DNA from 2 places in the Hydrogenophaga sp. GW101-3F08 genome. Region 2 is predicted to be linked to the other one. Evidence: predicted binding sites of a transcription regulator. Region 2 holds the regulator's gene; the other holds the start of a gene.
The links. Region 2 encodes FNR, which switches genes on or off when oxygen is low (the NO sensors DNR and NnrR bind a similar motif). Its sites were predicted from a motif close to TTGATNNNNATCAA; they were not measured.
Positions count from the first base shown of each region.

Region 1: the regulator FNR is predicted to act here: its motif matches at 4,392-4,405, upstream of AC07YZ_RS22435 (universal stress protein).

Region 1 is NZ_JBWKZP010000011.1:110,194-116,355, forward strand. It holds gene AC07YZ_RS22415 (response regulator) at 1-387, opposite strand, end outside; gene AC07YZ_RS22420 (PAS domain-containing sensor histidine kinase) at 384-1,907, opposite strand; gene AC07YZ_RS22425 (Crp/Fnr family transcriptional regulator) at 2,173-3,015, shown strand; gene AC07YZ_RS22430 (CBS domain-containing protein) at 3,357-3,818, shown strand; gene AC07YZ_RS22435 (universal stress protein) at 3,852-4,280, opposite strand; gene AC07YZ_RS22440 (magnesium transporter) at 4,520-5,551, shown strand; gene AC07YZ_RS22445 (ABC transporter transmembrane domain-containing protein) at 5,609-6,162, shown strand, end outside.
Region 2 is NZ_JBWKZP010000002.1:799,995-806,156, reverse strand. It holds partial or broken gene AC07YZ_RS09405 (IS3 family transposase) at 210-331, opposite strand; gene AC07YZ_RS09400 (sulfite exporter TauE/SafE family protein) at 505-1,164, opposite strand; gene hemN (oxygen-independent coproporphyrinogen III oxidase) at 1,237-2,616, opposite strand; gene fnr (fumarate/nitrate reduction transcriptional regulator Fnr) at 2,796-3,515, shown strand; gene AC07YZ_RS09385 (hypothetical protein) at 3,615-3,908, opposite strand; gene AC07YZ_RS09380 (nitrogen fixation protein FixH) at 3,986-4,282, opposite strand; gene ccoG (cytochrome c oxidase accessory protein CcoG) at 4,325-5,791, opposite strand; gene ccoP (cytochrome-c oxidase, cbb3-type subunit III) at 5,862-6,162, opposite strand, start outside.

The DNA of each region.
Region 1 (6,162 bases), on a different contig from region 2:
ACCCGACGCCACCTTGCGCACCGCGGCCACCAGCTCGGTGACCGCGCTGTCCTTGGTGACGTAGCCGTTGGCCCCCGCCTTCAAGGCGCGAATGGCATATTGCTCTTCGCTGTGCATCGTCAGCACCAGCACCGCCACCGACGGGAATTCGCCCTTGATGCGCTGGATCAGATCCAGCCCGCTCATGCCCGGCAGGGACAGGTCCACGATGGCGAGATCGAAAGCCTGGCGGCGCAGGCATTCCAGCGCCTGAAAACCGGTGCCGGCCTCGGTGATGCTCCACGGGTTCGCCTGCGGGTCCAGCAGCCGCTTGAGCCCCTCGCGCACCACCGTGTGGTCGTCCACCAGCAGCAGACGGAGCCCGGCGTGCAATGTGGTGTCGTTCATGGCGCATCTCCAGCAACCGAACCGTTGTCCTGCGGCACCGCCGTGGCCATCGCCGTGTCGTGTGTCCCGGATATGGGCAGCCTCACCACCAGCTTCGCGCCACCCTCCGGCAGGTTGCCGATGCTGAGCTGCCCTCCCAGCATGAGCACCCGCTCGCGGATGCCGATCAGGCCGAATGAACGTTTCGGTGTCCCGAGAGGGTCGTCGGGAAACCCGGCGCCGTTGTCCTCGACACAAAGTTCGATATGCGACGCCGAACGGGCCATCGACACCACCACGCGGGAGGCACGCGCGTGGCGAACGGTGTTGGTCAGGGCCTCCTGCACGATGCGGTAGAGCGCGGTCAGGACCTTCTGCGGTATCGGGTCCGGCAAAGGAGCGAGCCGCAATTCCACCCGCAACCCCGCGCGCCGCTCGAAATCCTGGGCCAGCCACTCGATGGCCGCGCTCAGGCCCAGGTCGTCCAGCATCAGCGGGCGCAGGTCCATGGAAATCCGGCGCGTGGCGGCCACCGTGTCGTCCACCATGTCGATCATGGATTGCATGCGCGCCGAAGGCCCCCCCGGCGCCTCCAGCGCGGACAGCTCCAGCTTCAGGGCCGTCAGCCGCTGGCCCAGCTCGTCGTGCAGCTCGCGCGCGATGTGTCGCCGCTCTTCTTCCCGCGCGTCCACCAAGCTCGCGGCCAGATCCCTGAGGGTGCGCCGCGAGTCCAGCAGGTCGCGCCGCTCCTGCGATTGTTCCGTGATGTCGGACAGGACCATCTGGACCAGGGTGCGCGAGAGGTCCGGCAACGCGGCCACCACCATATCGACATCCCGTGACGATCCATCCTGCCGGGCAATCTTCCCGCGCACGGTCAACACCTCTTCCTGCCTGGCCAGCGCATGGGCCACCTTTTCGCGAACCGGGTCGTGCGCCACGGGGGCCAGGAGCGCGTAGATCGATTGCCCGGTCAGGCGTTCGCGATGCGCCACGCCAAACAGGCGGGCACACGCCCGGTTGGCGTAGACCACCCGCTCGCCCTCCGTGATCCAGATCGCCACAGGCAGCAGATCAAACAGCGAGCGCATGCGCCGATTGAGCTGATCGAACAGCGCCGTCAGCTGCTGCTCGTCGCTCACATCGCGCAGCAGCGCCGTGACGTAGCGCTTCGCACCCCAATCGCCAGAGACGTCCACCTTGCAGATGGCCGCCTCTAGCGGAAACACCTCACCGTTGGCACGCAGGCCCACCAGTCTGCCGCGCTCGGCCATCGGGCGCTCCACCACGTCCGAGCCCATGAACTGCCGCACGTGATCAGCGTGCGACGCCCGCAACGCGCCCGGAATCAGGATGGACAGATCACGCCCCAGCGCCTGCGAAGCGCTGCGGCCAAACATGCGCTGCGCAGCGGGATTGATCATCACGATGCGCATCGCCTCATCAATGGTGACGATGCCTTCCAGTGCCGCGTGAATGGCCCCGGTCTGGATGACCGAATCCATGTCCTGGGCATCCGCAGGAGGATGGAGTTTGTGCATGCAAGACCTCTTGTTTTGATGATAGTGAGTCCGCGCCCAGCCAGCGTGGCCCGACGACCTTTCCTGATCTGGGTCATTCCGCAACAGGGCGCGTTCCGGGTTGATGCGGCTCGGATTTTTCCTACATCCCTTCAGACAAATTCCCTCGCGTCCCTGCCCGCATTCCGATCCCCTCCATGCGACGAGTCCGATGGATGAATCGTGGCATTTGGCACATGCTGACGAATGATGAACCTGTTTCGAGGTTTACAAGCAGGAGCAACCGATGAGCTGCAGAAACCCGATCCAGCCCCACGGCGGGCAGGCCGATCGCACCGCCCGGTCCACGGTCAGCAGCATGGCCAATCTGCTGCAGTCGACGGGGGCACCCGTCGAACTGCCGCAGACCGCCGAGCGAATCCCCGTCGCCCTTCGACATCTCCACGCGGGCGAGTGCCTGGTGCACGAAGGCGCGCCTGTCGATACCCTCTTTTTCGTGCGCGCGGGCACGCTCAAGATCTTTCGCACCGACGAAGACGGCTATGAGCAGGTGCTGGCCTTTGCCATCCGCGGCGAGGTTCTGGGGTTTGACGCACTGTGCATGGCGTCGTATCCGGTGGCCATTTCCGCCCTGGAGGTGTCTGCTGTCTATGGGGTTCCGCGCAGCGACATACCGCAGCTGAGCGAGGCACTGCCGGCCTTTGGCCTGATGCTGCTGCACTGCGGCAGCCGGACCCTGGCGCACAGCCGCGAGCTGGTGGACGTCATGGCGGCGGTCGCCTCCGAGGTGCGGCTGGCCCGCTTCCTGATCCAGCACTCCCGACGCATGGCGGACTGTGGACTGTCGCCGAGCCGCTTTCTCCTGCGGATGGGGCGGCGCGAGATCGCCAGCCTGCTGGGTGTGGCACACGAAACGGTCAGTCGCAGCTTTACCACCCTGGCCGCACTGGGTCTGATCCAGGTGTGCGACCGCGAGATCGGGATACGGGACATGGACGGCCTTGCGGCCTTTGCCCGCAGCACCCGGCGGCAGATGGACACACCCATGATCGTGCGCGCCCGGATCCCCGCCAACGGCAGCATGCCCGTGCAGAGCCGGCGCCCCACCGCTCACCGGCTTGCGGCCTGAGCTGTCCAGAAAATCTGCGGCTGGATTGAGCACGCTCAATGGCCCCACGCCCCAGTCGCTGCACACTGCAATTGCCAATGGAAGACGTGATGAAAGTCCGCCCACCAGTGGCCAGGTGAGGTTTCCCTTCCGGGGGAAAGATCGTGGTGTCTCCGACACCACGAGGGGTGAAGGCACCCTCAGACCGGCACGGCGGTCACACGCGATGCCGGGGACCTTCACAGGGCCCGCCACCCGTCAGGGTCGGCGGGCCTTCTTCATGTTGAGGGTCCGGCCCGTGGCCTCTTGAGCCCAAAGGCCGGCCCAGCGCCATCTCCACCCGTCACGCCCAGGAGAACCCCATGCGCGAAAAGATGAATGCCGCCGACATCTGCAACCGGATCATCACCGTGGCCGAGCGCAGCATGCCACTGGTCGAGGCGGCTGGTCTCATGCGCGAAAGGCATGTGGGCAGCCTGATCGTGGTAGACGACACCGGCGCTGGCCGCATCGCCGTGGGCATACTGACCGACCGCGACATCGTGACCGCTGTGGTGGCTCAGGGACTGGATCCCGCCGTTCTCGCGGTCGAGGACGTCATGACCCCCAACCTGATCACGGCGTTGGAAGAAGACTCGATCAAGGACCTGCTGGCGACCATGCGCCACAAGGGCCTGCGCCGGCTGCCGGTCGTCACACCACAAGGGGTGCTGGTCGGTCTGGTGACGCTGGACGATCTGCTGCCACTGATGGCAGACCAGTTGCGCGACATGGCCGCCACCATCGAAGCGCAGTACCAGCACGAACGCAGGGACCGCCCCTGATCATTCCTCACCCATGCCCACCAGGGGCCAGCCCTACTTCACCAGCAGGACCGGCACCTTGGCCAGGTGGACCACCCGTTGGGCCACCGACCCCAGGAACAGACCACCGATCGAACCCATGCCCCGTGTTCCCATGGCGATCTGGTCGACCCCGAGTTCGTCGGCGGCCCGCACGATTTCCGACGCCACCACCCCATCGGGGTTCCGTGTGGCGCTGACCGTCAGACCGCTGGCCCGAGCGTGGGCGGCAGCTTCCTGCAACACCCGAGCCTGCTGGGCCCGCACGGCAGCCTCCAGCTCCTGCAGGGCATCGGGCGGCAACTCGGCGTAGTAGATCGGGTCGTTCCGCACGTTGATGAGGACCACTTCCAGTGGCGCTGGCGCGCGTGCCAGCGCGGCAACGGCACCGATGGCATTCATCGCGTGTGCGGAGCCGTCCACGGCGATCAGAAATTTCAGCATGGCAGTACCTCCATCCTCTGCGCCCCATTGACATCAAAAGCTGCGGCACGAAGGCGACACAGCGCCGCAGCCCATACGACCGCATCCTAGGCAGCTCGACGCCGGTATCGATTGAGTCAGCTCAATCCGGTCCAGCGCGGTGGCCTCATCGCGCTGCAGGGGAAGAGATCGGAACCGGCGGCCAGACCTACACTTCACCCAGTGGGCGGGCACAGGCCCCACCCACGGACAGGAGCCCCATGTCGAACCCCAGCGCCACCGCGACACCCACCGCGACCCGCCCACGGACCGTGCAGGACCCGCCCGCGCCGCGGCACAACGAAACCGCGGCACGCCATGCGGTGGCCGACGTGCCGCGGGCCACGCCCGACCAGACGGTGGCCGAGGTGCTGGACGCGCTGCTGGCGCAGCCCAGCGAATGCATCGACCTGGTGTGCGTGCTCGATGCCGGTGAGCATCTGCTGGGCGTCGTGTCGCTGGCGGCCCTGCTCGCCTTGCCCCGGGACACGCGGGTGGGCCAGGTCGCCAACCTCCATTTCCCCAAGGTGCACGCCGAAACGGACCAGGAGCGTGTGGCCTCGCTGGCACTGCACCACGAGCTCAGCGCCATCCCGGTGACCGACGCCCAGGGGCGCCTGGTGGGCGTGGTGCCGGCCTCGGCGCTGCTGCACATCCTGCGGCGCGAACACGTGGAAGACATCCACCGCTTCGCCGGCATCACGCGCGAGAGCCTGCACGCCCGCGAGGCGATCGAAGAGCCGCCCATGCGCCGTCTGCGGCACCGCCTGCCCTGGCTGCTGGCGGGGCTGCTGGGCAGCTTCCTGGCCACTTTCATCGTGGCCCGCTTCGAACACACACTGGCCTTGCACCCGTCGATCGCCTTTTTCGTGCCCGGGCTGGTCTACCTGGCCGACGCCATCGGCACGCAGACCGAGGCGGTGGCGGTTCGCGGGCTCTCACTGAGCCATGTGCGCCTCTCCACGCTGATCGGCGGCGAGATGCGCACCGGCCTGCTGATCGGCCTGGTGCTCGCCGGGCTGACGCTGCCAGCGGTGGGGCTGGCGTTTGGCGACTGGCCACTGGCCTGCGCGGTCGCGGGGGCGCTGGTGGCGGCCGGTGGCATTGCCACCACCATCGGGCTGGTGCTGCCCTGGGTGCTGGGCCGGCTGGGCAGCGACCCGGCCTACGGCAGCGGCCCGCTGGCCACGATCGTGCAGGACCTGCTGAGCCTGCTGACCTATTTCGTGATCGTCAGCGCGGTGGTGCTGTAGCGCCCGCGCGGCCGGCGGCCGCTCAACCGCCGGGCAAAAACCCGGCACACTCCTGCCATGAGTGCCGCCACCCCGACCGAACGCCCCAAGTCCACCACCCCCACCTCGCTCGGCGGCCTGCGGCCGTTCATGCGGCCCTACCGGCTGCAGATCGCGCTGGCCGTGGTGTTCCTCATCCTGGCCGCGGTGGCCACGCTGCTGTTTCCGCTGGCGCTGCGCCACCTCATCGACGGCGGCCTGGTCTCGCTGGACCGCGGCGCGCAGACCATGGGGCTGCGCGGGCACTTCCTGCAGCTGTTTGGCGTGGCCGTGCTGCTGGGCCTGTCGTCGGCGCTGCGCTTCTATTTCGTGAGCTGGCTGGGCGACCGCATCACCGCCGATCTGCGCAACGCGGTCTACAGCCATGTGCTGCGCCAGAGCCCGCAGTTTTTCGAGACCACCCAGACCGGCGAGGTGCTCTCGCGCCTGACCACCGACACCACCCTGGTGCAGACGGTCGTGGGCTCTTCGCTCTCCATGGGCTTGCGCAACCTGGTCACCGGCCTGGGCGCGCTGGTGATGCTGATCTGGACCAACCCCTACGTGATGACGCAGGTGCTGCTGATCCTGCT
Region 2 (6,162 bases):
CGAAAACATTTCTCTCGTATTGAGAAAATTTCTTGCGGCGCACCATTTCATGATTTCATATAGAGAAAATTGATTCTCTCATCCTGAGATGGTCAGAGTCCCTTCTTCTTTCTTTCAGGGTTCTGCTCTTGACAGGACATCGGATCCCTCGGCCCCCTGCGCGACCTATTCCGCACGCAACAAGCATCGGCGTGTTCCAAGCATGACGTGAGACGCTCGCGCTCGCCGCCGGTCAAGCCATCGCGCAGGCCGGCATCGATCTCTCCGCGCTTGCCCCATTCGAGCAAGTCCGCGACACGCAGCCAATATGGGCGGCCATCGATTCGACGGCCTCGCGGGCGGGTGTATTTACGTCATGCCCCATCAGCAATGATGGCCATTGCCGTGCCGTTCACGGGGGAACCACTGACTACATCACAGAAAATTGCGTTTGCCATCGCGCCCGACTCGGCCCGGTGTTGGCAACGCTTCCAGAACGATGAACTTAAGCGACCTGAAACAAAGTCAAGCGCACCACAGCCCTGTCGGATGCGTGATGCCCATCCACAGCGCCCAGCCAGACGTGGCCGCCAGCGCCAATCCAGCCAAACGGATTCCCCATGCGCCCGAGCGGCCACCACGCAGACGCAGCAGCAACCACGGTGCAGCGGTCAGCGAGACAGAGGTTCCAAGGGAGAACAGCGCCATGATGGCCGCGCCCTCCAGCGCATTGGCCGAGAGCGACGCCACCAACAGCGCCGAATACAACAGGCCACAAGGCATGAGTGCCCAGGCAACGCCCAGCACCACCGGAGCACGCTGCCCCAATGTGGTCAGTACGGGCCTGGCTTTGCGCCAGACGGTTTGCCCCAGATTTTCGATCCATGCCGGCTGGCGCGCCTGCCAGATCAGCACGGCCCCCAGCACCAACGCCCCGACATGAAACATGGTCCAGACCGGACGTATGGCGGTGGTATTCGTGCCCAACCATGCCAGCCCTTGCACCGAGCCGGCGGCAAAGGCACCGAACAAGGCATAGCCGACCATGCGACTGAGCTGGAACGTCCACAAGGCGCGCGTGCTCCGCTCACCAGCGGCACGACCGATGCCTGCGCAGGCCGCGCCACACATGGCGACGCAGTGGGGCCCGCCGGCCAGCCCCATGAAAAGGGCCGTGATCGCCATTGAAGTCTGCATGAGGGCACTGTAGCGCAGTCGGCAGCCCAGGGTGCTTCGGGCTTCGAGTCGAACAAGCGATCAGATGATCTTGGAGAAACGTGCCCGGTCCTGGTCCACCTGCAGGTTCTTGTCGAACACCATGGCAATGGCCCGCACCAAGAACCAGCCCGTGGCCGTCACCTGCACACCACTGTCGTCGATGGTGACCAGCCCATGTTCGGCCAACCCGGCCAGCGCCTCCAGTTCGCGCGCGAAGTACGTCTTGAAATCGATCAGGTGTCCAAGTTCGATCGACTCGTACTGGAGCTGCCCCTGGCACATGATGGACATGATCACCGACCGGCGCAGCAGATCATCGCGGGTCAAGGCCAACCCGCGCACGATCGGCAGTCGCCCCTGATCGAGCGCGTCGTAATACTCCTCCAGCGTCTTGGCGTTTTGGCTGTAGGTGGCACCAATGCGACCGATGGCCGAAACACCCAGCGCGATCAGGTCACAGTCTGGCTGGGTGCTGTAACCCTGGAAGTTTCGGTGCAAGCGCCCCTGCCGCTTGGCCACGGCCAGCGCATCGGTCGGCAAGGCAAAGTGATCCATGCCAACATAAACGTATCCAGCGCCCATCAGCGCATCGAGCGAGGCCGACAGCATGGACAGCTTGTCACCGCCGCTGGGAAGCTCCGCAGAGATGATGCGTCGCTGAGGCTTGAAACGCGAGGGCAGATGCGCATAGGCGTAGAGCGCAATGCGATCCGGGCGCAGGGCATTGACTTGCGCCAGCGTGCGGGAGAACGACTCGGGCGTCTGCAGAGGCAGGCCGTAAATCAGATCGACATTGACCGACTCAAACCCGATCTTGCGCGCCGTGTCCACCAGCGCGAACACCTGCTCGGCCGGCTGTACGCGGTGGACCGCCTTTTGCACAGCGGGGTCAAAGTCCTGCACGCCAAAGCTCAGGCGGTTGAAACCCAGTCTGGCCAGGGTCTGCAGGCGCTGGTCGGTGACGGTTCGGGGATCGACCTCGATCGAGTATTCGCCGCCTGGCACCAGTGTGAAGTTTCGCCGGATCATGGCCATGAGGTCTTCGAGTTCGGCGTCCGAGAGGAAAGTGGGTGTGCCGCCACCGAGGTGCAACTGTGAAACACTGTGCCCCTGACCGAAATGCTGGACCTGAAGATCGACTTCACGCGACAGGTAGCGCAGATACTCGGCGGCGCGCTCATGGTGCTTGGTGATGACCTTGTTGCAGGCGCAGTAGTAACAAACCGACTCGCAGAACGGGATGTGCACGTAGAGAGACAGGGGCAACGCCATCGACCCGGCCCGGCGTTGCTCCAGCGCCTGGACATAGTCCTGCTCGGTGAAGGCTTCAACGAAACGATCAGCGGTCGGATAAGAGGTGTAACGCGGTCCGGGGACGTCGAATCGCTTGAGCAATTCGTTGGAAATGGCATGACTCACAAACAATTCTCCAGTTCTTCAGCTTTACTGTGCATCATGCACAGGGCGAGCCCCTTGATCTTGATCAAGCCCACCCGTCATACTCGGGTTGACCCTGAGTTCCCGTCTCTGGAAACCGATGCTCGCTCGACAGGCTGCGGAACCATGGGGTAAGCTCGGGCTGCAATTCCGGGAAAAATATGGACGTTCATAGCATCAAAGTCGCCTGTTCAAGCTGCAACCTGCGCGAGTTGTGCTTACCCATGGGATTGAATTCCGAAGAGATGGACAAGCTCGACAGCGTGATTTCTTCGCGACGCAGGATCAAGCGCGGAGCGGCGCTGTTCAACACCGGTGACAAATTCACCTCGTTGTATGCGGTTCGTTCAGGTTTCTTCAAGACCTGTGTGACCACGGCTGACGGCCGGGACCAGGTCACGGGCTTCCAGATGACAGGCGAAATCATTGGTCTGGACGGCATCGTCAGTGACCACCATTCCTGCGATGCGATTGCGCTGGAGGACGCCGAGGTCTGCGTCATGCCGTTTGACGATGTCGAGCAGCTGTCGAGAGAGTTCACAACCCTGCAGCACCATGTGCACAAGATCATGAGCCGTGAGATCGTGCGCGATCACAGCGTCATGTTGTTGTTGGGCAGCATGAGGGCGGAAGAGCGGCTGGCCGCCTTCCTGCTCAATCTGGTACAGCGCCTGCATGCCCGAGGCTTCTCGCAGTCGGAGCTGATTCTTCGCATGACCCGGGAAGAAATCGGGAGCTACCTCGGCATGAAGCTTGAGACGGTGAGCCGCACGTTCTCGAAGTTCGTCGAGGAAGGCACGATCGAGGTCAAGCAACGCTACGTTCACATCAAGAACACCGACGCGCTCAAACAGATCGTCAACCCACAGTCCTGTCGCTGAACTCAGGCAGCGGCTTCTGGCCCGCATCCGGCATACCCCAAAAACCAAGCCCCGCCGAGACTGCTCGGGCGGGGCTTGATTTTTGAGCAACAAACTGCTTCAGGAACACGAACCGTTCTTGGCACAGTCGCGAGGTCGCTCCTCCAACGGAACGGGACAACGGTTGACCTCGAACGGGGACATGGACAAGAGCGCTGTGAGTGAGCTCGACACCATGGTCACCAGCCAGAAAACAAAGAAGGCCATCGTATAGACGGCCTGCCTGGACATCTCCAGCGGTTGCCCGAACCAGTGCAGATCACTGGGATCGACCATGGCAAACACGATCATCTCCAGTACGGCGGCCACCAGAAAAGCCGGCCATGCAATCCACATCCATCGCTGAGCCCACATTGTTTTGTCTCCTTGGGTTCTGTCGCTGACTCGGAGGTTGTCGTGATGCGCCTCACGAAGCTTTGATCATCACACACCTATTCGTCGGTTGGAACCACCGGTGAGGCCGCGTGATTGCGCGCCTGGTGGGCGGGCTGCAGCTGGATCAGCGCGTCAATGCGGGCCTGCCCTTGCAGCGACCGCGCGACCTGGAGGTTGCGCTCGTAGTCTTCCTTGTCGAGCACGGGATCGGCGCCCTTCACCGCAATGACGGCGGTGATGATGCTCGCGACCACCACCAGCAATGGTCCCCCCACCACCAGCCACATGTGGGGAACGCGCCACCAGGAGACAGAAGGCTTAGGGTCCGGATTTTTGAGGGTTGCGGTATTCATTGAAGACTCCAGAGTGGTCGGTGGATGGGCGACGTCCGCATTTCAGCGCGGGATAAGAAAGGCTGCTTTTTCGGTTACCTGGGATGCCTCATCCCCTGTGGACCGGATCTCGAAGTGGATCGGGTGGGACCCGCTGGGTGCCGTATCGGGTGGCACCTGCACCCGCAGCACCGCAGACCGGACTTCCGTGGGCAACACTTCAATCTCGGCTTCCGACGCGATGGTGATGCCCTGCAACCCCGACACGCTGATCACGTAGCGCTGCGTGCTTTCGGTCGCGTTCATGACCTGCAGCCTGAACACGTTTTCGATGCGCCCCTGCTCCACCATGCGAGCCAGCACGCCGCGATCACGAATGACGTCGACCTTGAGGGGGGTGCGCAAGAAGAGGCTGATCATCACGGCGAGGGTGATGGTCAGCAGAATGCCGGAATACACCAGGACCCGTGGGCGCATCGCGCGGCGGATCATCTGCCGGGTGCTCCACCCTTGCGCCATGCCATTTTGCGTGGAGTATTTGATGAGGCCACGTGGATAGCCCACCTTGTCCATCACCTCATCGCAGACATCGATGCAAGCCCCGCAACCGATGCACTCGTATTGCAGGCCTTTTCGAATGTCGATCCCGGTGGGACAGACCTGCACACACAAGGTGCAATCCACACACGCACCCAGGCCCAGGGCTTTCGGGTCCGCCTTCTTGGAACGCGGTCCACGCGGCTCACCACGTTTCTCGTCGTAAGTGACGATCATCGTGTCCTTGTCGAACATCGCGCTCTGGAAGCGCGCATAGGGGCACATGTACTTGCAGACCTGTTCGCGCATGAAGCCGGCATTGCCATAGGTGGCAAACCCGTAGAAGAAGATCCAGAAGGTTTGCCAAGGGCCGAGGGACGCCGCCAGGGACAGCGAGGTCAGCTCACGAATCGGCGTGAAGTAGCCCACGAACGTGAAGCCGGTCCAAAGGGCAAACAAGATCCAGAGCGCATGCTTGATCCACTTCTTGCTGAACTTGGCGGCCGACAGGGGTGACTGGTCGAGCCGCATGCGCGCGGACCGGTCACCTTCGACCTTTTTCTCGATCCACAGGAATATCTCTGTGTAGACCGTCTGTGGACAGGCGTAGCCGCACCACAGGCGCCCTGCCACGGCCGTGAACAGGAACAGTGCCAGCGCCGAAATGACCAACAGCCCCGTGAGGTAGATGAAGTCCTGCGGGTAGAGCACCAGGCCGAAAATGTAAAAGCGGCGCGCTTCGAGATCGAAGAGCACCGCTTGACGCGCATTCCACTCCAGCCAGGGCAAGCCGTAAAACACGATCTGCGTGATCCAGACCGCAATCCACCGCCATTTGGAAAACAGACCAGCGACCGAGCGCGGGTAAATTTTCTGGCGAGAAGCGTACAGAGAAACCATCACCTCGTCGCCGGCAGCATCTCCTTGCGATGGTTCCGGGGTGATGGGAATGATCGGTTTGCTGCTGCTGACGTCTGGCGTGGCGGAAGTCACGAGGAACCCGTGGTTGGTGAAAGAAAAAAGGCTGCGCGGTCAAAGCGACCACACAGCCTCCTCGGTTGCCTTAATTGGCGGGCTTGTTCGACATGCCCCAGACGTAGGACGCGAGCACGTTGATCTGCGCTTCGTTCAGCAAGGCCGACTGCCCGGGCATCTGGTTGGTGAATCCATTGTTCACAGCGCGGATGATGGCTTCTTCACCCCAGCCATGCAGCCACGTACCATCGGTCAGGTTGGCAGCACCCACCGCCGCCATCCCTTTGCCATCCATGCCGTGGCAGGCCGCACAGGCAGCGAACTTTTCTTTGCCCTGGGAGGCTCGCACGGAGTCGTGCGGACTGCCAGACAGGCTCAGCACGTAGTTC